Saccharobesus litoralis: one gene and its partners. The protein of the gene in region 1 interacts with the protein of each later gene in a pairwise test. Links are inferred from orthologs where the notes say so. Each region holds a gene or a part of one and is shown on either strand. Other genes may lie near its edges. The genes, in order: ssb, recO and C2869_RS18315.

Region 1 (7,483 bases):
GGATGGGGTGAGAAATTATCAAGCGCGCAATATGATGCGCGATCAAATGCAGATGGGTGATCGCATCTTCTTTTATCACTCGGCTTGCAAAGTCCCAGCTATAGTCGGCTTAGCTGAAGTCGCTAGCCAAGCCTATCCGGATCACACGGCATTTGATCCTGAATCAAAATATTTTGATGATAAGTCTGATCCACAAAACCCACGCTGGTGGATGGTTGATGTTAAATTTGTTGAAAAGTTTACCCAGCCAATTTCACTAAAAACGCTAAAAGCTATGCCAGAGCTCGAACAACTCGCTTTAGTAAAACGAGGCTGTCGCCTATCTATTATGCCTGTGGCGGAGCTAGAATGGTTGGCTATTCTTAATAAGCTAGGTTCAGAATAGCTTGTTACATTGTTTCTACTGACAAACACTGTTTTTCTGTTAATTGGTCGAGATTAAGCTGCATTGTTGTCCGTATCACAGCTACAATACTTGACCGTAAATTAGCCGCACCTAGCCATGCGATATATCAATTTTTCAGCCATTCGCGATAGCCTTAAACTCGCTTGGCCCATTTCTTTGCAAAATATGCTTGTTACCTTACTCGCCATGATAGATGTCATGATGGTAGGTCATTTAGGCGATGCCGCCATTGGCGCCGTTGGCTTAGGCAACCGAGTGATATTTGTTGTCATGGTTATCGTGCTAGGTTTGGCTTGGGGTGTCGGCATTCTTAGCGCCCAATATTTCGGTGCAGGACAAAAGCGTAAAATCCGCCAATCCATTCTAATGGGTATTTCAGTTGCTGTTGTCGCCTTATCTCCCATTATCTTAGCTGGTTATTTTTGGGCTGATGACGTACTGCGACTCGGTAGCAGTGATGAGACCTTAATTGTTTTGGGCACAGAATATTTATGGATCACCCTACCTAGCCTGTACTTTGTCGCTATTGTATTTGTCTTTGAAAATGCATTACGCGCACTTAACCAAGTCAAATTACCTATGGTATTTAGCTCCATCGCCATGTTGCTTAATATTGTACTTAATTATTGGCTTATTAATGGCGGCTTAGGCGTCGAAGCGATGGGGGTGGCAGGAGCAGCTTGGGCAACCACTATTGCGCGTATTTTCCATGTCGTGCTCATGCTGTATTGCTTGGCAAAAGTGAAGCATGTGCTTTTTCCTAAAGCGAAAGACTTTATTGTACTTAACAACCAAGGAGAGTGGAGCAAACTAATAAAACTGGTCTGGCCCATGATGTTTAGCTTTGGTTTGTGGTCGTTAGGTACTTTTGTTTATCAGTTGATATTTGGTCAAATGGGAACCCAAGAGCTGGCTGTTATGAGCTTGCTGACGCCTATTGAAGGCATTTATATGTCTTTATTTTTTGGCTTTGCTTCGGCTTGTTCCATTATGGTTGGCCAAAACTTGGGAGCCAACCAATTTGACCAAGCATGGTCAACCGCACGAACCTTTGCTATTAGTGCGCCGTTTGGTGCATTTGTATTTGGTCTTGTTATGTTACTCGGCCGAGACTTTATCTTTTTACCGTTCGCCTCGATGCCAACCGACACAATACACTTAGCGCAACAGGTATTTGTTGTTATCACCCTTAGCGTTTGGCTAAAAGTGATTAACATGACCGCAGCTATGGGAGTATTACGCGCTGGAGGTGACAATAAGTACTGCATGTTTACCGATATGTTCGGCATGTGGGTTGTTAGCATTCCACTCACATACTACGCAGCGTTTCATTTACACTTGCCATTAATTTGGGTAGCGTTAGCCATGTATTCAGAAGAAATAGCCAAAGCATTTTTATTTGTGGGGCGCGTACAAAGTAAAAAGTGGATGCGTAACCTAACCAGCAAAACAATCCGAGCAGAAAAAGAACCTGTAAAACAGCAACTTGAACTATAATCGGCTAATAAGATTATTTGTTTGTCTGGCAATAATATGAGTGAAAAATATTTCATTAGCAGCGATGAGCTACTATACGATTCATTTAAATTAGGCTTAGAAATCATCAAAAGTGGTTTCAAACCAAGCTTTATGGTGGCCATATGGCGAGGTGGAACGCCTGTCGGCATAGCTGTGCAAGAAATACTACAAACGTCTGGGATCACAACCGATCATATTAGTGTTCGCACATCGTCTTATCGTCGTATTGGTGAGCGTGAAAAACATGTTCGTGTGCACGGCTTAGATTACATAATCAAGAACATCAATGCAGAAGATAGCTTATTGATAGTCGACGACGTGTTTGATACGGGTTTAAGCATTCAAGCTTTACTGTGCAAACTACAACGTAAATGCCGGCGCAATACACCAAATGATATTCGTATCGCCACGCCTTGGTTTAAACCCAGTAACAACCAAACTTCGCTAACACCGGATTATTACTTACATAAATCCGACCAGTGGTTAGTGTTTCCCCACGAGTTAGATGGCTTAAGTCATCAAGAATTACTAGACAATAAACCCAAGCTTAAAGCCCTATTTGACGAGTACCAAATTTAGGAGCGTTTTATGGAATTAGACACAGATAAAATTGACGATGCCGCATTAGCGATCCTTTACTTATAGTCAAAGCGATCAGGTTTTAGGGGCAGGTTTCTAGTTCCAGACGAAACCTGCGAATGCGGTAATCTAGTGACTTTGTGTAATAAATGTGGGCTACGTTTACTTTAACAAAGGCACTGGATACCTGATTTCTCAGGTATGACGGTAATTTTTTATACCTATTGAGAAATTTCCCTCAATATAAAACACGCTGAATAGTTACAAATAACAAAAACTAAAAGAGCGGCTCAAGCCGCTCTTTTTTATTTATCTAACTAATCTACTATGACTAGGCGTATTCCTAAAAAGGAATATCGTCATCAAAGTCAATATTAGGTTCAACTGGCGCAGGCGGCGGCGTCGATGGTGCTGCTGCCGGTTGCGCTGGTGCACTTGATGGTTGATAACCTGCACTTTGCTGCGGTTGATATTGAGGCTGAGCCGACTGTTGAGGTTGAGCCGCTTGCTGAGGCTGCGAGCTTTGCTGTGGTTGGTAGCCGCCTTGTGCTTGTGGTGCTGCCGCTTGTGGTTGATAACCAGCTTGCTGGCCTTGTGGACGAGGTTGATATCCGCCTTCTTGACCACCGCGCGCATCTAGCATTTGCATTTCATTAGCACGGATCTCAGTTGTGTACTGATCTTGGCCTTGCTGGTTCTGCCATTTACGCGTACGTAAACTACCTTCAACATAAACTTTTGAACCCTTGCGTAAATACTCTCCCGCAATTTCGGCTAAACGGTTATTAAATACAACACGATGCCACTCTGTCGATTCACGCTGCTCACCTGATTGTCTGTCTTTCCAAGACTCAGTTGTGGCTACTGTTACATTACAAATAGCGCCACCGTTAGGGAAATAGCGAACCTCAGGATCTTGTCCTAGGTTACCTATTAAAATTACTTTGTTAATACCTCTAGCCATGGTGGCCTTCTCCTGTAACTTTATACATGATCGCAATCATACCACTGCTGATCATCAGACTCTAGCTTGTCGCTAAATCTAAATTATTTCACCTTATAACCAGCACGATCGCACGCAATCTACTGGTAGGATGAGTTAGTAATTTGCTAAGCTTAAGTTTACATATAGTCAAAGCGATCAGGTTTTAGGGGAAGCCGTCAAGCTTCGAATCCCCATGAGCATATGCTCTATTATGTGATTGGGGTGAGTAAGCGCTGACAATGAACCATAAGGCCTGAGCGAGAAGACTATTTTTGCTTTAGAGAGTTGGGAGTGAGGGTTCGCAATGTCAGCTGTATTAAATGAGCTTATCGGGTTAGTTAATTTAGAAAAAATAGAGCATGGATTATTCCGTGGGCAAAGCCAAGATCTCGGCTTTGGTGCGGTATTTGGTGGCCAAGTATTAGGCCAAGCCTTGTCTGCGGCACAACAAACAGTTGATGAACAAAGAGGCGTTCACTCTTTTCATTCTTACTTTTTACGACCTGGTGATGTTAAACACCCGATTGTTTATGATGTTGAAAATATTCGCGACGGTAAAAGCTTTGCCACACGCCGAGTCGAAGCGATCCAGCACGGCAAGACCATTTTCTATTTAACTGCGTCTTTTCAAATGGATGAACAAAGCTTTGATCACCAATCACCTAAACCCGACGTACCCGAGCCAGAAAGCTTAACAAGTGAACTGGATTTTATTCGTGCTCATGCCGAGCAAATACCCAGTCATTTACGCGATAAATTCACTCGCGAAAAACCAATAGAAGTGAGACCCGTCGAATTTGTCAATCCGTTAAAACCTGAAGCCATGCCAGCTAAGCGCCACATTTGGCTTAAAGCCAATGGCACCATGCCCGATTGCCAACACCAGCATAAATATTTACTGGCTTATGCATCTGACTTTAATTTTTTAACCACAGCGCTACAACCGCATGGCCGATCCATTATGGACAGAAGCTTACAAGTGGCCACCATAGATCATTCCATGTGGTTTCATCGCCCTTTTCGCTTTGATGATTGGTTACTTTACGTAATAGAAAGTCCATCAGCATCAGGTGCTAGAGGCTTTGTTCGCGGGCAAATATTTAACCGTCAAGGTGATTTAATTGCTAGCGCTGGGCAAGAAGGGGTAATGCGGATAAAAGTTTAGTGAAAGGTTTAGTGAAATGAAAAAGCATAAGAATAAGAGCGACTTTTTGTGGGCGAGCATTTATGCTTGCAGAGCCTGCAAACCGTTCTGTCCTAAAGAGCAAAACTACAGAGTTTTGCTCTCGACAATTTCTAAGTACCTGCATCCATGCACCAAAAGTAGGGGCTTGTAAGCCATGTTTCGCAAAATAGCCTTATTATGTTGTAACTATGGCTATAAGCTCGTTGCTTGAAATACTGAATAGTTACAATAAAGCTTAGTTAAAGCGACGTCTCAGCATAATTAAACTAACTAAACTCAATAACCAAACAAGTGAGCCGCCTGAACTATCTGAGTCGCTGTCATTCGAACTATCACCATTGCTGTTTTGCGTTGGTAATGTTTGCCAAGTCACGGCATATTCCACTTCGATCAAATTGTCTTTTTCGTTTAAGTCAAAAGTAGAATTATCAAATACGTTCCAGCTCATACCATTGTTTAAAGCTAAATTCACACTGGCGCTATCTAACGTTTGCCAACCGCCGCTGGCAAGACGAACTTGAATTTCGCCAATTGTGCCACCGGAATAAGCGCGCGGCTGAGCATTAATAATAACGTTGCCTAACCCTTCACCAAAATTATAGGCCGACAATCGCATAGATTTAGTGGCTAAGTCAGTATTAGACTTACTTTGTAGTGAGGTAATTTGCCCACGGCTTAAACTAAAGTTCATAGGAATATTGCCATTAGGCTCATTTAAGCGAACTTCGTTATCTTCATTAATATTTAAGATAAATTGACGTGTGCCTGTTGCATCACCACTGCTAGTAAAACTGACACTAAAGGTAAAGTTACCCACTTCATTGGGATCACCGGCAATATGGCCAAAGTCGTCACTTAAATACAAATTATTAGGTAAAGTCCCGCCAGCTACTTTATAACTAACCCCCTCACCTGCAGAGGTTTTTAACCTTAAGTTAATAAAGTCATAATTGGCCGGAAACGAGGCTAACTTTTCAGTTAACCAACTACCGGTAAACGCTAAACCGCTCGGAGTTACGGTAGCCGAGGCATCCGATTTTAGCTGCGTGGTCAATTTTTGCTCGGTATCGTCTACTGTAGTAACAGGGTGAACAATATCAAACGCACTGGTTACTCGGTACTGCAAATCATCCTGCTGCGGCGCTGTAATGTCAAAATACGGGCTACTGGAGACAGTATCGGCAATCACATTAAAGTTCACACCAGCATCATCGCTGCGCTCAACGATATAATAATCAGCGGTTTGCTCGTCGTCCCAACTGATAGCGTAACTGGAGTCAGCCGATGCAACCGCCACATTGCTCGGGGCTGCTGGCTTTTGTTGCGCCCAAGTCGCAACGTGATTCGAAGTAAATGAGTTTGTGGTTACCGTATAAACACCAGGCCGAGTCGCGGCGCTGCCCAACGTAATTTGGCTGTCGCTATCAACAACATATGCCACTTCTTGTACTTGGTCGTTATTAGCAGTAAATGGCGTAAATTCAACTTTAGTTGCGCCACTTAAGCCTAAACCAAGCAGTTTCGTCGCATCGCTAGGGTCGATATAAAATAACGTGGTTGGAATGTTGTTGAGGTTATCGAACAATAATTCTAGCGCTAAACTACCACCCGATTTAGTTACGTATTTGATGTTGTCATTGTCAACTTTATTAACCGAGTGCAATAAAGCCGCACGCACTTGTTTAGCGGATAATTCTGGCTTTTCGCTCAAAGCTAAAGCCGCTGCTCCGGCTACAATGGGAGCAGACATTGACGTGCCAGTGTCCGTTTTATAACCATTATCTAGCCATGTGCTATAAATGTTGACACCCGGTGCGGCAATATCGACAAATTTCAGTCCGTAGTTACTGCCGGAAAAACGAGTTAATTGAGTATTAGTGTCGAGCTTTTCAACATTACTGACGGCAATTAAGTTAGTTAATTGGTTGCTGTATCCGGCGGGAAAGGTTAAGCCATCATCAATATCTATACCGCTATTACCTGCAGCAACCACAATAAGGGCGTCATGATTATCTTGCGCAGTTTTAAGCGCACTCAATGCCGCATCACTAATATCAGAATAGGTTAACGACATAACCAAAATATCAGCTTCAACCGCTATTGCATAGTTAATACCAGCAATTAGGTGCGAAACTTGACTCTTGCCTTCATCATTCAATACGCGAACAGGAATGATTTGCGCTTGCCAGCATACACCCGCCACACCATTATCGTTATTAGCGACGGCCGCAACTAAGCCAGCTACATGCGTACCATGGCCATAACCATCTTCTGGGATATTGTCAATTTCATTAACGTCGTAGCCATTAATGTCATCAACGTAACCATTGTTGTCATCGTCAATGCCGTTACCAGCAATTTCGTTGGGATTAGTCCATAAATTTGCGACCAAATCACTGTGGTCAAGATCAATTCCTGAATCTAATACGGCAATTTTTAAACTCGAACAATCGGTACGAGTATTCCAAGCGGTTTCTGATTTTATTAAATCATGATGAAATTGCTGGTTGTAGTCAGTATCGTCCGGTGCCACTTGCGCCTTAACTGCTTGGTCTTTTTCGACTGAGATAACCGCTGGGGTTTTGCGTAGTTGAAAAATAACCTTTTCAACTTGCTCATCGTCACTAACTGTCAGCTTTAAAAATTTAACCGCTCGACCATTAGCTGGCGCAAGTAATTTAACTTCTGTGGCAACCCCATCGACTAACCAGCTTTTATCCGGAACTTTTTGTAGCTGGCTGTTCCACTGTACAATTAAATCGGTCGCGGCATAGCTTGATGCCATCAACGACATCAAAGCGGCAGCCAG
Region 2 (7,403 bases), 800 kb from region 1 along the record:
TTTAACTGACCGAATTGCCAATCAACCTAAAGTGATTGATATTGTTGCGCTGGATAAAATTTGTAAACGAGAAAGTTCGCTTATTGCTAAAAATAAAAAAGCGCTTGCTGGTAAAGTTGTAAACGAAGCCGATCTTGTTGAAGATTTTAATCCTGGTGCTTTATCAAGACGTTTGATCCACGAAAGCGGTACGCAATTTAGCCCTTATGTGCTGACGCCCCATCTTACCAATTATATTTTACCTGTTTATTATACGTCGTCCGTCAACCGGGAACCCTACCAAATATTGGATAATGCGTTTGCCGAAAACTTTAAAAATATTGAATCTAAATTTCAGCTGAGTTTAAAAGTACCACTTAACTACGCTGATTTATTGACCGAGTATGACGGCTTATATTTTGCGTTTACTATTCAATCTTGGTGGCAGGTGTATGCTAGCGAGATTTCGAAACCTTTTCGTGAAACCAATTACCGCCCAGAAATTTTTTACCTAATGCCGCTAAACTGGCGATTTGCTGGCGGCAATACCGCTTTGGCTGTTGGTATTGAGCATCAATCCAATGGTCAAATTAATGGTATATCGCGTAGCTGGAACCGCGTTTACTTGAATTTATTGTATGAAAAGCAAAATTTTGCTTTGTCTTTTCGGCCTTGGTGGCGCATAGAAGAAAGTGCCAAACAGTACCCGTTAGACCCCAGTGGTGATGATAACCCAGATATTGCGGATTACTTTGGACATTATGAATTAAGTGGAGCCTATAGTTGGACTCATTATGAAATAAGTGCTGTTCAACGTTTAAATTTTGCGACAGGAAAGGGAGCGATTGAGCTTGGCTTTACTTTCCCTTTGTTCGGTAAGCTGCGCGGATATGCGCAATTATTTAATGGCTATGGTGATAGTTTAATTGATTACGATCATCAGCAAACGCGATTTGGTATCGGCATCGCGCTTAATAACTTACTCTAGCTCAACATTTTATATTTAGTGAATATATGCGTAGCTAGTCGCTTTACGTGTTTCCCATCTAAATTTAGCATACGCAAAAATTCGCTTCACGCCAGATATTCCGGTAAAATCGGCGCCCTTATATTGTTAGACAGTCTTTTTTAGTGGTATTTGCCTTTTATGAAACACGAACATATTCGCAACTTTTCGATCATCGCCCATATCGACCATGGTAAGTCGACTCTGTCGGATCGCCTTATTCAGCACTGCGGTGGTCTTTCTGATCGTGAGATGGAAGCGCAAGTACTTGACTCGATGGAGTTAGAGCGCGAGCGCGGCATTACCATAAAAGCGCAAAGTGTTACGCTTAATTATCAAGCGAAAGACGGTGAAACATATCAGCTTAACTTTATCGATACGCCTGGCCATGTTGATTTTAGCTATGAAGTATCACGCTCATTAGCGGCTTGTGAAGGCGCATTATTGGTTGTCGATGCGGCGCAAGGTGTTGAAGCGCAAACCTTGGCAAATTGTTACACCGCGATTGAAATGGATTTAGAAGTAGAACCTATCTTAAACAAGATTGACTTACCACAAGCCGATCCTGATCGCGTAGCAGAAGAAATTGAAGATATTGTCGGTATTGATGCGACAGATGCTGTGCAGTGTTCAGCCAAAACTGGTATTGGTATTGAAGATGTATTAGAAGCCATTGTTAGAAAAATCCCTTGCCCTGAAGGCGATCGTGACGACAAGTTACAAGCGTTAATTATTGACTCTTGGTTTGATAACTATCAAGGCGTTGTGTCTTTAGTGCGTATCAAGCATGGCGAGATCCGCAAAGGTGATAAGATGAAGGTGATGTCGACTGGACAAGTCCATGTTGTCGACAAAGTCGGGATCTTTACTCCTAAACAAACGGATACCAATGTATTAAAAGCCGGTGAAGTGGGTTATATCATTGCCGGTATTAAAGAGATCTTAGGCGCACCAGTCGGGGACACCATTACTTTAGCAAGCGCGCCTGCTGAACAGCAATTACCCGGCTTTAAAAAAGTCAAACCACAGGTTTATGCCGGTATTTTCCCTGTTTCTAGTGACGATTACGAAGATTTTCGTGATGCATTAACTAAGTTAAGCTTGAATGATGCGTCTTTGTTCTATGAACCAGAATCATCAACCGCTCTTGGCTTTGGTTTCCGTTGTGGTTTCTTGGGTATGCTACACATGGAGATCATTCAAGAACGCTTAGAGCGTGAATATGATCTGGACTTGATCACTACAGCACCGACCGTGGTTTATAAAGTATTAACTACCAAGCAAGAAGAACTATTGGTTGATAACCCATCGGCTTTACCGCCAGTTAATGATATTGAACAAATATACGAACCCATCGTTGAAGCCAATATTCTCGTGCCACAAGAATACCTAGGTAATGTCATTACTTTGTGTGTTGAAAAACGCGGTATGCAAACCAAAATGAGTTACCACGGTAATCAAGTGGCGGTGACTTATGAAATTCCGATGGCAGAAGTTGTTTTGGATTTCTTTGATAAATTGAAATCAACTAGCCGTGGTTATGCGTCGCTAGATTATAACTTTAAGAAGTTTGAACCAGCCGACATGGTGCGGGTAGATATTTTGATCAATGGTGATCGCGTTGACGCGTTAGCCATTATTACCCACAGAGAAAATTCACAATCACGTGGCCGCGAATTAGCAGAAGCCCTACGTACACTTATTCCTCGTCAAATGTTTGATATTGCTATTCAAGCTGTAATTGGTACCCATGTTATTGCCCGAACAACTGTTAAGCAGTTACGTAAAAACGTTATTGCCAAATGTTACGGTGGTGACGTGAGTCGTAAGAAAAAACTACTGCAAAAGCAGAAAGAAGGTAAAAAACGTATGAAGCAGCTGGGTAACGTTGAAGTACCACAGGATGCGTTTTTAGCTGTACTGAAAGTCGGTTCAGGCTCTAAATAATACGTTTTATCGAAAGCAAGGCTAGCCAGCGATGCAGTTGTGCTAGCGTACACACTTATTACAAAATAATGGAAGCTGTTTAAATGGCTGGATATTTTTCAATTTTCCTATTTTTTGCCACTTTGGTGACAGGGGTAGTTTGGGCGTTAGATAAATTTGTTTGGGCACCAAAGCGCAAGCTGGCAATTGCAGATGCTGAAGCCCAAGCGGGCGGAGAATTACCGCAAGAAGCGGTTGCCAAATTTAATAAACAAAATGGTGCGTCAGAATTTGCCATTGAAATTTTTCCTGTCGTTGCGTTTGTTTTTGTATTGCGCTCATTTTTATACGAGCCTTTTCAAATACCGTCAGGCTCAATGATGCCGACATTGTTAGTTGGCGATTTCATTTTAGTTGAGAAGTTTAGCTATGGTTTAAAAAACCCGTTGGACTCATCAAATTTAGTGGAATTTGAAGGCCCGCAGCGTGGTGATATTGCCGTTTTTAAATACCCTGATAACCCGACTATTGACTACATTAAGCGAGTGATTGGTTTGCCGGGTGACCGCGTGATTTATCGCAATAAAAATTTATATATTTTACCTAAATGTCAAGAAGGCCAAGCTTGTTCTAAAAACTATCAACAAGTGGCGATGGAGCCAGTTGAAAGCGAGCAGGTTTTTGCTAAAGGCTCTTATCGCTTACAAGAATTACATGAAGATTTATTAGGTGAAAAACAACACAATATTTTAATTAGCCCTATGCAGCCTGATTTTGTTAATGCTTATTTTGAGCAAGCATCGACGCAGCGCGATGAATGGGTGGTGCCGGAAGATAGTTATTTTGTGATGGGTGACAATCGCGATAATTCGCAAGATAGTCGTTTTTGGGGTTTTGTCCCACGGGAAAACCTCGTCGGTGAAGCGGTTGCTATCTGGATGAGCTTTGAATTTGAGCGAGAAGCCGATAGTGCGCTGCCGCAATTTATCCCAACAGGCGTACGGTTTGAACGGATTGGTGGGATCGAATAAATGCCAGTCGTAAAAAACTATAAACCACTGCAAAAAATATTAGGTTATCAGTTTAATAATATTGATTTGTTGGTTCAGGCTTTAACCCACCGTAGCGCAAAAGGCTTGCATAATGAACGTTTGGAATACTTAGGTGATTCTATACTGAGTTTTGTCATCGCTGATGCTTTGTATCATAAGTTTCCTTCTTGTGCAGAAGGCGACCTGTCGCGCATGCGTTCTACATTAGTGCGCGGCGAAACCCTAACTAAAATGGCTAATCACTTCTCGATAGGTGAATATTTATTGTTAGGCCCTGGCGAGTTAAAGTCTGGTGGCCATCGTCGCTCGTCGACATTGGAAGATGCTGTAGAAGCGGTAATTGGCGCGATTTATCTTGATTCAAATCTCGAAAATACCCAGCAGATTATCCTAAACTGGTATGAGCAGCATTTAGATGCAATAGAGCCAGGTCAAGCGCAAAAAGACAGTAAAACCCGTTTACAAGAATGGTTACAGCATAGAAAACATGCGCTGCCTGAGTATTCAGTAGATAACATTAGCGGTAAAGAACACAATCAAACCTTTACCGTAACCTGTGATGTGACTGCGTTAGAGATGCAATTTGTTGGGACAGGAACCAGTCGACGCAAGGCTGAACAAAACGCAGCTAAAAAAGCTTTGGACAAATTGTTAAATGACAAATGATACGCAATATGCCGGAATAGTAGCAATAGTCGGCCGGCCTAATGTTGGTAAATCGACATTATTAAATCAGATTATTGGTCAAAAGGTCAGTATCACTTCACGTAAACCACAAACAACACGCCATCGCGTGTTAGGTATTCATACTGAAGATAATTATCAGATGGTGTTTGTCGATACACCTGGCCTGCATTCTGAAGAAAAACGCGCCATCAATCGTTTAATGAACCGAGCGGCTAGCAGTTCATTAGATGAAGTCGAGTTAGTGCTATTTTTAGTTGAAGGTAACCGTTGGGAGCCGGACGATGATATGGTTTTGCAAAAAATCAAAAAATCCGGATTGCCTTGCGTGCTGGTTATCAACAAAGTTGATTTATTAAAAGAGAAAGAAGAGTTATTACCTCATTTGCAGGAATTGGCGACCAAGCATGATTTTGCCGCTATTTTACCAATTTCAGCCAGCCAAACTGACCATGCTCAGCGGGTTGTTGATTTAGTGCGTGAGCGTTTAAAACCTTGTGAGTTCTTTTTCCCTGAAGAATATTTTACTGATCGCAGTACCCGTTTTATGGTTAGTGAAATTATTCGTGAAAAACTGATCCGTAATACAGGTGAAGAGTTACCTTACGATGTGACAGTTGAAATAGAGCGCTTTGAGTTTGGCGACAACGGTGTTTGTTACATTAACGGCTTATTACTAGTAGAGCGCAGTGGTCAAAAAGCCATTATTATTGGTAAAAAAGGCGAGCGCTTAAAAACCATAGGCCGAGATGCGCGTAAAGATATTGAATATTTGATAGACAATAAAGTGCATTTAGAGCTTTGGGTTAAAGTGAAATCGGGCTGGGCTGATGACGAGCGTGCTCTACGTAGCCTAGGTTACGGCTCAGATTACTGATTTTTATCTATTACTATTGCTTAGGTGTAACACATGACGCAGCCAACAGAGTTTCAAACTGCATATGTGTTACACGCTAAACCTTATCGTGATTCCAGCCTGATATGTGATCTATTGACCGAGCAAGATGGTCGTGTTGCGGTATTAGCGCATAAACATAAATTCACTAATCCTTTTCAAGTTTTTACCCCACTTACACTCAGATTAAAAGCAGGCCACGGCGAGTTATTTTTTATTGAAAAGTTGGATAGTGTCGGCGATACCCTAGCTTTGCAGGGTAACCGTTTATATAGCGCTTATTATGTTAATGAGCTGATCGTCAAACTATTAAAACGGACAACTGATAGCGAATACTTTTTTCAGCAGTATCAAAATACTCTCAAGGCGATAGTCAGTGATGGCTCGTTAGAACAGCCATTACGCCAATTTGAGATGACGTTGCTGGATGAAATGGGTGTCTGGCCGGATTTAACTTGTGTCACGGAAACCGGTGAGCAGATAGAAGATAGTTGTCTGTACCATGTTGATCCTGAATTAGGCACACTGCTTGGCTGGGACAGGCGGAAAAGTCAATATTCAGGCAAAGTGTTAAATGCAATTCAGCAACAAGATTGGCAGGTAGAATATGCTCCACAATTGGCTAAACGTTTAATGCGCGAGCTCATTCAATTTCATCTGAAAGGTCAGCCGCTTAATAGCCGAAAATTTTTTGCTCAAACAAAGTAGTCGCACCCGACTGACCAATTGCTTATACTGCCGCCATCTAAAATTAATTCCTTATTATTGTAGTCATGAAAGACATTTTACTCGGCGTTAATATTGATCATATTGCTACCATTCGTAATGCCCGTGGCACCCATTACCCCGATCCCGTTCATGCTGCTGCGGTAGCTGAGCATGCCGGAGCTGATGGTATCACGGTTCATTTACGTGAAGATCGACGCCATATTAAAGATCGCGATGTTAATTTGCTTAAAGATACGCTAGCAACACGCATGAATTTAGAAATGGCAGTAACGGAAGAAATGCTAGCTATTGCTGAAAATATTAAGCCGGCGTTTTGTTGTTTAGTGCCAGAAAAGCGTGAAGAGTTAACCACAGAGGGGGGGTTAGAAGTGGCAGGGCAGCTAGATAAAATCACGGCTGCGGTTCAACGCTTAGAAGCCGTTGGCACGCAAGTGTCGTTATTTATTGATGCAGATAAAGCGCAAATTGATGCAGCAAAAGCATCGGGTGCACCTTATATTGAGATCCACACGGGCTGTTACGCTGACGCAACAACAGAAACCGAAGCTGAACAAGAGCTAGAGCGTATTCGCCAAGGCGTGCAATATGCTCATTCGATTGGTTTAAAAGTTAACGCAGGCCACGGATTGCATTATCACAATGTTAAACCTATTGCCGCTATGCCTGAGATCATCGAGCTGAACATTGGCCACGCTATTATTGCTAGAGCAGCAATTGATGGCCTAGCCAATGCAGTGGCTGACATGAAACGTTTAATGTTGGAAGCGAGAAGCTAAGCATGCCGATAATCGGTTTGGGAACGGATATAGCTGAAATCGCCCGCTTTGATAACAAACAATCAGAGCGCCTTGCTAAGCGCGTATTAACTAGCAATGAGTTAGTGCAGTATCAGCAACATGCCCAACCACACCGATTTCTTGCTAAACGCTTTGCTGCGAAAGAAGCCGCAAGCAAAGCGTTAGGAACAGGGATCGCTCAAGGAGTAACGTTTCATGATTTTGAAATTCACAATAATGAACTCGGTGCGCCTATTTTAACGGTGTCAGGCCAAGCGGCCCAAATTGCGCAAGCTAGGAGTCAATCTGCTGTTAGTTGGCTGTTGTCTCTTAGTGATGAGAAGCATTATACGGTG
Region 3 (7,682 bases), 2.4 Mb from region 1 along the record:
GATTAATCAAATAAGCGGCCAAACCAACAAACACCACACTCGGCATCAAGGCGCCAATGACAGCAGGCAATTCGTAAACCAAAGCAACAGGACCAAAAATGCGGTTGGCAATGTGGAATCCAAAGCCAATTACAACCCCCATTAAAATGCGAGCGCCCATTGATGTGCTGCGTAATGGACCAAAAATAAACGACAGCGCCATCAACATCATTACGGCTACAGTTACAGGTTGTAACAGCTTGCGCCAAAATGCCAATTGATAACGGCTATCGTCTTGCTCATTAGCATTTAAATATTCTAAATAACCTTGAAGATCATAAAGTGATAAGGCTTCGGGCTTTACTGAAACAATACTTAACTTATCTGGCGTTAAACTCGACTGCCAACTGGTATCTTGCACTTGCTCAGCGACAATTGCGCTATCGGTTAAATAAGTACGGCTATAACCGTCAACTAACCAACTATCGCCTTGAAATTTAGCTTGTTTAATATGGCTAACTTTTTGTAATTGTAATTGATCATCAAAATCAAAAATGGTCAGCCCTTTTAGCAGGCCATTTTCGGCTATGGTTTTGATATGAATAAAATCATCACCATCTTTTGCCCACACCCCTTGTTTATTCACGACATTGGCATAAATTTCACTGCTACGCAGGTTTTTCGCTTTAGCTTCAGATTGCGGCGCAACAAATTCGCCCAGTAACAACACAGCGACTACCAAAATCGTCGTGGTTTTCATGGCGGATTTAATAATATCGAGTTTTGATAAGCCCGATGCCATCATGACAATTAATTCGCTATTGCTTGCTAACGCCCCCATGCCCAATAGGCCACCTAATAACGCTGCCATAGGGAAAAACACCTCAATGTCACGTGGTACGGTATACAAAACAAACAAGCAAGCATCCATGATGTCGTATGTACCGCGGCCAATACTGCGTAGCTGCTCTACAAACCGTATTAAGCCACTTAAGCTTGTCAGCACAAACAAGGAGACAAATGTCGACTGCATGATAGCGCGACCAATGTGAAAATCGACTATCTTAATCATGCGGTTTTCCTTGTTAAATTACTGAACCAAGAGCGTAAATATCGACCTGAAGTGCGCTCACCTGCCAATAGAAATAAGCCATAAATTAAAGCTAAGGTATGGATCCACCACAAGCCAATTGTCGGAGGGATTTTGCCATCGGCCAACGCCGATTTACCCGCCATTAATAACAAAAAGTAACCTAAGTAAACTAAAAATGCCGGTGCCATTTTTGCCATGCGCCCTTGTCTGGGTCTAGTGCGAGCCATAGGCACAGCGACCAGTGCAACAATAGGCACAGATAACGGCAAAGCAATACGCCATTGCCATTCTGCAATAGCCTCAAAGTCATCTCGTTCCATTAACTCTTTGGTCGACACAGCGGATAATTTACGACGACGCTCTTCTATTTGCTGCTCTTTAATTTTGACTGAATAAGCGCCAAAGCTGGCGATTTGATAATTCAGTTGATCATGCCCGCCTTCATAACGCCGGCCATTGTTGAGCACCAAACTTTGTTCATCTGCATTTTCCTCTATCACTCTGCCTTTCTCAGCATAGACAACGTTAAAGCGTTGTTTTCTGTCCTCTTCATGCGGCATTTGTGCAACGAAGACTTTGTTAAATGCAGAATTATCTTGTTGAGTTTCATGAACAAAAATCACCGCTTTATTATTGGCAGCTTGCTGAAATTGCCCAGGTATTAACGTCGACAAGCCAATATCGGCTTTGAGTTGGTCTTGAATTTCTTCTTTTTTCGCAGCCGAATACGGTCCCCACCAAATGGTATTTAAACCGGTAAACACAGCAATCACTAACGCCACGACAATGGTAATACGGGTAACGTACCACTCACTAACCCCACAGGCTTTTAATACCGACATTTCGTTATCTTCATAAAAGCGACCGTGAGCTAAGAAGATACCAATAAACATACTCAGCGGCAGAATTAAACCTGCTAACGGCGGTATATTAAGTAGCAGCATCCAAGCCACTAAATCAGTAGGAAGTTGGCCTTCCATTGCGTCGTCTAACACACGCACTAATGCGTTAGAACTAAATATCACTAACATGATAAAAAATACGGCGAACTGTGACTTTATTGTTTCACCGAACAAATAGCGGAAAATAATCAATTGCTGTCCCTGAAATTAGGCATTTTGCTGCAATAGAGTAAAATTTTAAGTAAACTCAGCATTTTTACAAGACAATACGATAAAAACTTAGTAAAACAGGCGTAATTATCTCTCAATTTTGATAGCCTGTTCTACAATTATCGAATAACGCAAATATACCAGTTAAACACCAATTTTTGTCTATTTATGTGTGTTTAACCTCGCGGTAAACTCAATTAAAAGTGGCCGCTACAAGCATTTGCATTCGATAAAGCTAGCTAACTAGCTAAAAAATAAACAAAAGCTAAGTTATTAGGAGCAACAATGGAATTTAGCGTTAAAAGCGGCAGTCCTGAAAAACAACGCAGTGCGTGTATCGTTGTCGGTGTATTTGAACCTAGACGACTCACCTCAATTGCAGAGCAGTTGGACAAAATTAGTGAAGGTTATATCAGCAACCTATTACGTCGCGGTGACTTAGAAGGCAAAAGTGGCCAAATGTTGTTGTTACACCATGTTCCTAACGTATTAAGTGAACGTGTGTTGTTAGTCGGCTGTGGTAAAGAGCGTGAATTAGACGAGCGTCAATACAAGCAAATTATTGCCAAAACCATAAATACGCTAAATGAAACCGGCTCTATGGAAGCGGTATGCTTTTTATCTGAATTACATGTTAAAGGTCGCGATAATTACTGGAAAGTTCGCCACGCAGTAGAAGCAACTCAAGATTGCCTATACACCTTTGACCAATTAAAAAGTAAACGTGAAGAGCCTCGTCGCCCATTACGCAAAATTGTTTTCAACGTGCCGACGCGTCGCGAATTACCGACGGGTGAAAAAGCCATTAGCGATGGCTTAGCGGTTGCAGCGGGTAGCAAGCTATGTAAAGACGTAGCTAATATGCCACCTAACATTTGTAATCCAGCTTATTTAGCCGAACAAGCTAAATTACTAGCCGACAATTACGACACCCTCTCGGTTGATGTTTTAGGCGAAAAACAAATGGCTGAGTTAGGCATGAACTCCTACTTAGCTGTTGGCCGTGGCTCAGATAATGAATCCATGATGTCTATCATTAGCTATAAAGGCGCTGATGATGAGCAAGCTCCGATTGTTTTAGTTGGTAAAGGCTTAACCTTTGATTCAGGTGGTATTTCGATTAAACCAGGCCAAGGCATGGATGAAATGAAATACGACATGGGCGGTGCCGCAGGTGTCATTGGCACCATGCAATCACTAGCTGAACTTAACTTACCGTTAAATGTTATTGGTGTATTAGCCGGTTGTGAAAACATGCCAGATGCTAACGCTTATCGCCCTGGTGATATTCTGACGACTATGTCAGGCCAAACAGTGGAAGTGTTAAATACCGATGCCGAAGGCCGTTTAGTCTTGTGCGACGCCCTTACCTATGTTGAGCGTTTTAATCCTGCATTGGTTATTGATTTAGCCACTCTTACGGGTGCATGTGTAATTGCTTTAGGTGCTCATGCAACTGGGGTAATGAGTAACCATAACCCACTGGCCCATGATTTAATTAGCGCTTCCGACCAATCCGGTGATCGCGCTTGGCGTTTACCTTTATGGGATGAATATCAAGAGCAGTTAGAAAGCCCGTTTGCCGATATGGCAAACATTGGTGGCCGCCCTGCGGGTGCCATTACTGCGGGCTGTTTCTTGTCGCGCTTTACCAAAAAGTATAACTGGGCACATATGGATATCGCTGGCACGGCTTGGCGTTCAGGCAAAAACAAAGGCTCAACCGGTCGCCCTGTGCCTATGCTAACTCAGTTTTTACTTAACTATGCTGAGGAGCAAGCGAGCGAGTAATGTCGCAAGTTACTTTTTATCTTCTGCCAGAAGAAACTCAACCCAACAATACTGAGTCGCCAGCGGAATCCCCGATCGCGGCTCATATTGATTTTGCGTGCCGCTTAACCGCGCAGTTGTATCGTGAAAATAAAAAAGTCTTTATTTTTACCGATAACCAACAACAAGCCGAAGCGGTAGACGAGCATCTATGGCAATTTGAACCCGACAGTTTTGTTGCCCATAACCTACAAGGCGAAGGCCCTAAATTTGGCACACCAGTCGAAATTGGCTGTCAAGCGCCACGTTCGGGGCGGCCAATTCTGATTAATTTAAGCCAACACATGCCCGACTTTGTTGGCCGCTTTAACCAAACATTCGATTTTGTTCCTGCAGAAGAAAAGCTAAAGCAACAAGCTCGCGAACGCTACAAGCAATATCGTGCAGCCGGTCATCAGCTTTCTACCCAACCTGCAGCGTGACCATTACTTTTATTTTAAAAACGACATTTAGATACGACGATGGAAAAAACATTTAATCCTAATACCGTTGAACAGGCTTTATACAAAGCGTGGGAAGAAAAAGGCTACTTTAAACCGTCAGGCCAAGGTGATGCCTACTCAATCATGATCCCACCACCGAATGTAACCGGTAGTCTGCATATGGGTCATGCATTCCAAGACACCATTATGGATACCCTAATTCGCTACAAGCGTATGTCGGGTAACAACACCTTATGGCAAGTTGGTACTGATCACGCCGGTATCGCAACGCAAATGGTTGTCGAACGCAAACTTGCTGCAGAAGAAGATAAAACCCGTCACGATTTAGGCCGCGAAGCTTTTGTTGATCGTATCTGGGATTGGAAAAAACAATCAGGCGGCACCATTACTCAACAATTACGTCGTTTAGGCGCATCCGTTGATTGGGATCGCGAACGCTTCACCATGGATGAAGGCTTATCAAACGCAGTTAAAGAAGTTTTCGTGCGTTTATACAAAGAAGACCTAATCTATCGTGGTAAGCGCCTAGTCAACTGGGATCCAAAATTACACACCGCCATCTCTGATCTTGAAGTCGAGAACAAAGATAAAAAAGGCCATATGTGGAACTTCCGCTACCCACTAGCGGATGGCGTAAAAACCAAAGACGGTAAAGACTACATTGTGGTTGCTACCACACGACCAGAAACCATGTTAGGTGACACTGGCGTTGCGGTTAACCCAGACGATGAGCGTTACCAAGACCTAATAGGTAAAGACATTATTCTTCCTATCGTTAATCGTCGCATTACCATTGTGGGTGATGAACACGCCGATATGGAAAAAGGCACAGGTTGTGTAAAGATCACCCCTGCGCATGACTTTAACGATAACGAAGTCGGTAAGCGTCATCAGCTACCTATGATCAACATCTTTGATAAAGATGCAGCCATCTTAAGCGAAGGCCAAACGTATACCTTTGACGGTAAAGAATTAGACATGGACGCGCCATTACCAGAGCGCTTCCATGGTTTAGATCGCTTTGCAGCGCGTAAAGCTATCGTTGCAGAATTCGAAGAGTTAGGTTTATTAGAAGTGATTGAAGATCACTCACTCACCGTGCCTTACGGCGACCGTTCTGGCGTAGTTATCGAGCCACTATTAACCGACCAATGGTATGTACGTGCCGCACCATTAGCCGAACCAGCTAAAGAAGCGGTTAAAAATGGTGATATCCAGTTCGTACCACAACAATACGAGAACATGTACTTCTCGTGGATGAACGATATTCAAGACTGGTGTATTTCACGTCAGTTATGGTGGGGGCACCGTATTCCAGCTTGGTACGACGCCAAAGGCAACGTATACGTTGGTCGTGACGAAGCTGAAGTTCGCGCCAATAACAACATCGCCGACGATGTGGTTTTAAGCCAAGACGAAGATGTATTAGACACTTGGTTCTCATCTGCGCTTTGGACTTTCTCAACTCTAGGTTGGCCAGACAATACTGAAGATTTAAAAACCTTCCACCCGACTGATGTATTGGTAACGGGTTTCGATATTATTTTCTTCTGGGTGGCGCGTATGATCATGATGACCATGCACTTCATCAAAGATGAAGACGGCAAGCCGCAAGTACCATTTAAAACCGTTTACGTGACGGGTCTTATCCGTGACGAGAACGGCGATAAAATGTCGAAATCGAAAGGTAACGTACTTGATCCTATCGATATGATCGACGGTATCGATTTAGAAAGCCTAGTCACCAAGCGTACTAGCAACTTGATGCAAGACAAACTGGCCAAGAAGATTGAAAAGAACACGCGTAAAACCTTTGAAAACGGTATCGAAGCCCACGGTACTGACGCCCTGCGCTTTACCCTAGCCGCCATGGCCTCTACCGGTCGTGATATCAACTGGGATATGAGCCGCTTAGAAGGTTATCGTAACTTCTGTAATAAGCTTTGGAATGCCAGCCGTTACGTATTAATGAATACTGAAGAGCATGACTGTGGTTTCGCTGAAGATGGATCTGCTACTGGCGAGATGCAAACTTCATTAGCCGACCGTTGGATCTTAGGACAGTTCCAACAAACGGTTAAAGCCTATACCGAGCATTTAGATAATTATCGTTTCGACTTAGCTGCTAATACTATTTACGAATTCACTTGGAACCAATTCTGTGACTGGTACTTAGAATTAACTAAGCCGGTATTATTTAAAGGTAGCGAGGCAGAACAACGTGCCACGCGTCATACCTTGGTAACAGTGCTAGAAGCCCTATTACGTTTAATGCACCCATTAATGCCTTATATCACGGAAACGATTTGGCAGAGTGTGGCTCCGTTAGCTGCAGTTGATAAGAGCAAAGCCGATACGATCATGCTGCAAAGCTTCCCACAATTTGACGCTAGCCAAGTTGATAAACAAGCCATGGCGGATCTCGATTGGGTAAAACAATTTATCGTCGGAATTCGTAATATCCGTGGTGAAATGGATATCTCTCCGAACAAACCACTTAATGCTTATATCAAAAATGCCGGTACAGAAGACGTACGCCGTTTAACGGCTAACCAAAGCTTTTTACAAGGCCTAGCTAAGCTTGAGTCTATCGACGTATTAGGAGAAGGCGACGAAGCCCCAGCCTCTGCTACCGCTTTAATCGGTGAAATGGCGATCATGATCCCAATGGCGGGTCTAATCGACGTTGAAGCTGAACTAGCGCGTATCGATAAAAACATCGAAAAAATCAGCAAAGATTTAGCCCGTGTTGAAGGTAAACTGAAAAACGAAAACTTCGTTAGCAAAGCCCCAGCCGCGGTTATCGATAAAGAAAAAGCTAAACTAGCTGAAATGCAAACTGCGATCAGTAAATTGGAAGAGCAGAAAGCGACGATTGAAGCTTTGTAGGTTTTGATTGTTAGATGGAGGGAGTCGCATGGCTCCCGCCATTACCCAATCATCGCCATACGGAAAATGACGCACGAACACAGATTTCGTTCCTTAAATTTTTCTTCTTGGCATTACAAAGCAAAATATCTAAACAAATGTCGCTCAAACCTGATACCTTGCACGGTGCGACTCGCTTCGCTCGGGGCACCCTACATCCAGTTAATCTATAAACCTAACCTCATCGTAGGGTGGCCGGAGTCGTACGACTCCCACCATAACAAGGTAAAACGGCTTAAGAACCATTCAATGGTTAAATATTTAAACCACAATAAAACAAAAATCATCGGGTTGCGC

Evidence for each region.
Region 2: the proteins of ssb (region 1) and recO interact in binary tests that used the Escherichia coli proteins (3 or more experiments, as listed by UniProt). The link is inferred for Saccharobesus litoralis from one-to-one orthologs.
Region 3: the proteins of ssb (region 1) and C2869_RS18315 interact in binary tests that used the Escherichia coli proteins (3 or more experiments, as listed by UniProt). The link is inferred for Saccharobesus litoralis from one-to-one orthologs.

Annotation. Positions count from the first base shown.
Region 1 is NZ_CP026604.1:2,480,544-2,488,026, reverse strand. The notes cover bases 1,658-4,458. They hold ssb (single-stranded DNA-binding protein), read right to left. Parts: upstream 3,468-4,458; coding sequence 2,847-3,467; downstream 1,658-2,846. Other genes in these bases: tesB (acyl-CoA thioesterase II), read left to right, coding at 3,793-4,458; C2869_RS08705 (phosphoribosyltransferase), read left to right, coding at 1,940-2,503; C2869_RS08710 (MATE family efflux transporter), read left to right, coding at 1,658-1,903. Also shown: C2869_RS08715 (EVE domain-containing protein), read left to right, coding at 1-385; more of C2869_RS08710, read left to right, coding at 503-1,657; more of tesB, read left to right, coding at 4,459-4,653; C2869_RS08690 (S8 family serine peptidase), read right to left, coding at 4,910-7,483. UniProt on the Escherichia coli protein: Plays an important role in DNA replication, recombination and repair. Binds to ssDNA and to an array of partner proteins to recruit them to their sites of action during DNA metabolism. Acts as a sliding platform that migrates on DNA via reptation.
Region 2 is NZ_CP026604.1:3,281,932-3,289,334, forward strand. What follows is about bases 4,683-7,403. They hold recO (DNA repair protein RecO), read left to right. Parts: upstream 4,683-5,557; coding sequence 5,558-6,250; downstream 6,251-7,403. Other genes in these bases: era (GTPase Era), read left to right, coding at 4,683-5,524; pdxJ (pyridoxine 5'-phosphate synthase), read left to right, coding at 6,316-7,047; acpS (holo-ACP synthase), read left to right, coding at 7,050-7,403. In the rest of the region: C2869_RS11730 (phospholipase A), read left to right, coding at 1-967; lepA (translation elongation factor 4), read left to right, coding at 1,127-2,932; lepB (signal peptidase I), read left to right, coding at 3,016-3,942; rnc (ribonuclease III), read left to right, coding at 3,943-4,629; more of era, read left to right, coding at 4,619-4,682. UniProt on the Escherichia coli protein: Involved in DNA repair and RecF pathway recombination.
Region 3 is NZ_CP026604.1:4,868,030-4,875,711, forward strand. Bases 2,706-5,705 are described here. They hold C2869_RS18315 (DNA polymerase III subunit chi), read left to right. Parts: upstream 2,706-3,974; coding sequence 3,975-4,436; downstream 4,437-5,705. Other genes in these bases: pepA (leucyl aminopeptidase), read left to right, coding at 2,706-3,975; C2869_RS18320 (valine--tRNA ligase), read left to right, coding at 4,476-5,705. In the rest of the region: LPS export ABC transporter permease LptG, read right to left, coding at 1-1,048; LPS export ABC transporter permease LptF, read right to left, coding at 1,048-2,166; more of pepA, read left to right, coding at 2,470-2,705; more of C2869_RS18320, read left to right, coding at 5,706-7,346. UniProt on the Escherichia coli protein: Part of the beta sliding clamp loading complex, which hydrolyzes ATP to load the beta clamp onto primed DNA to form the DNA replication pre-initiation complex.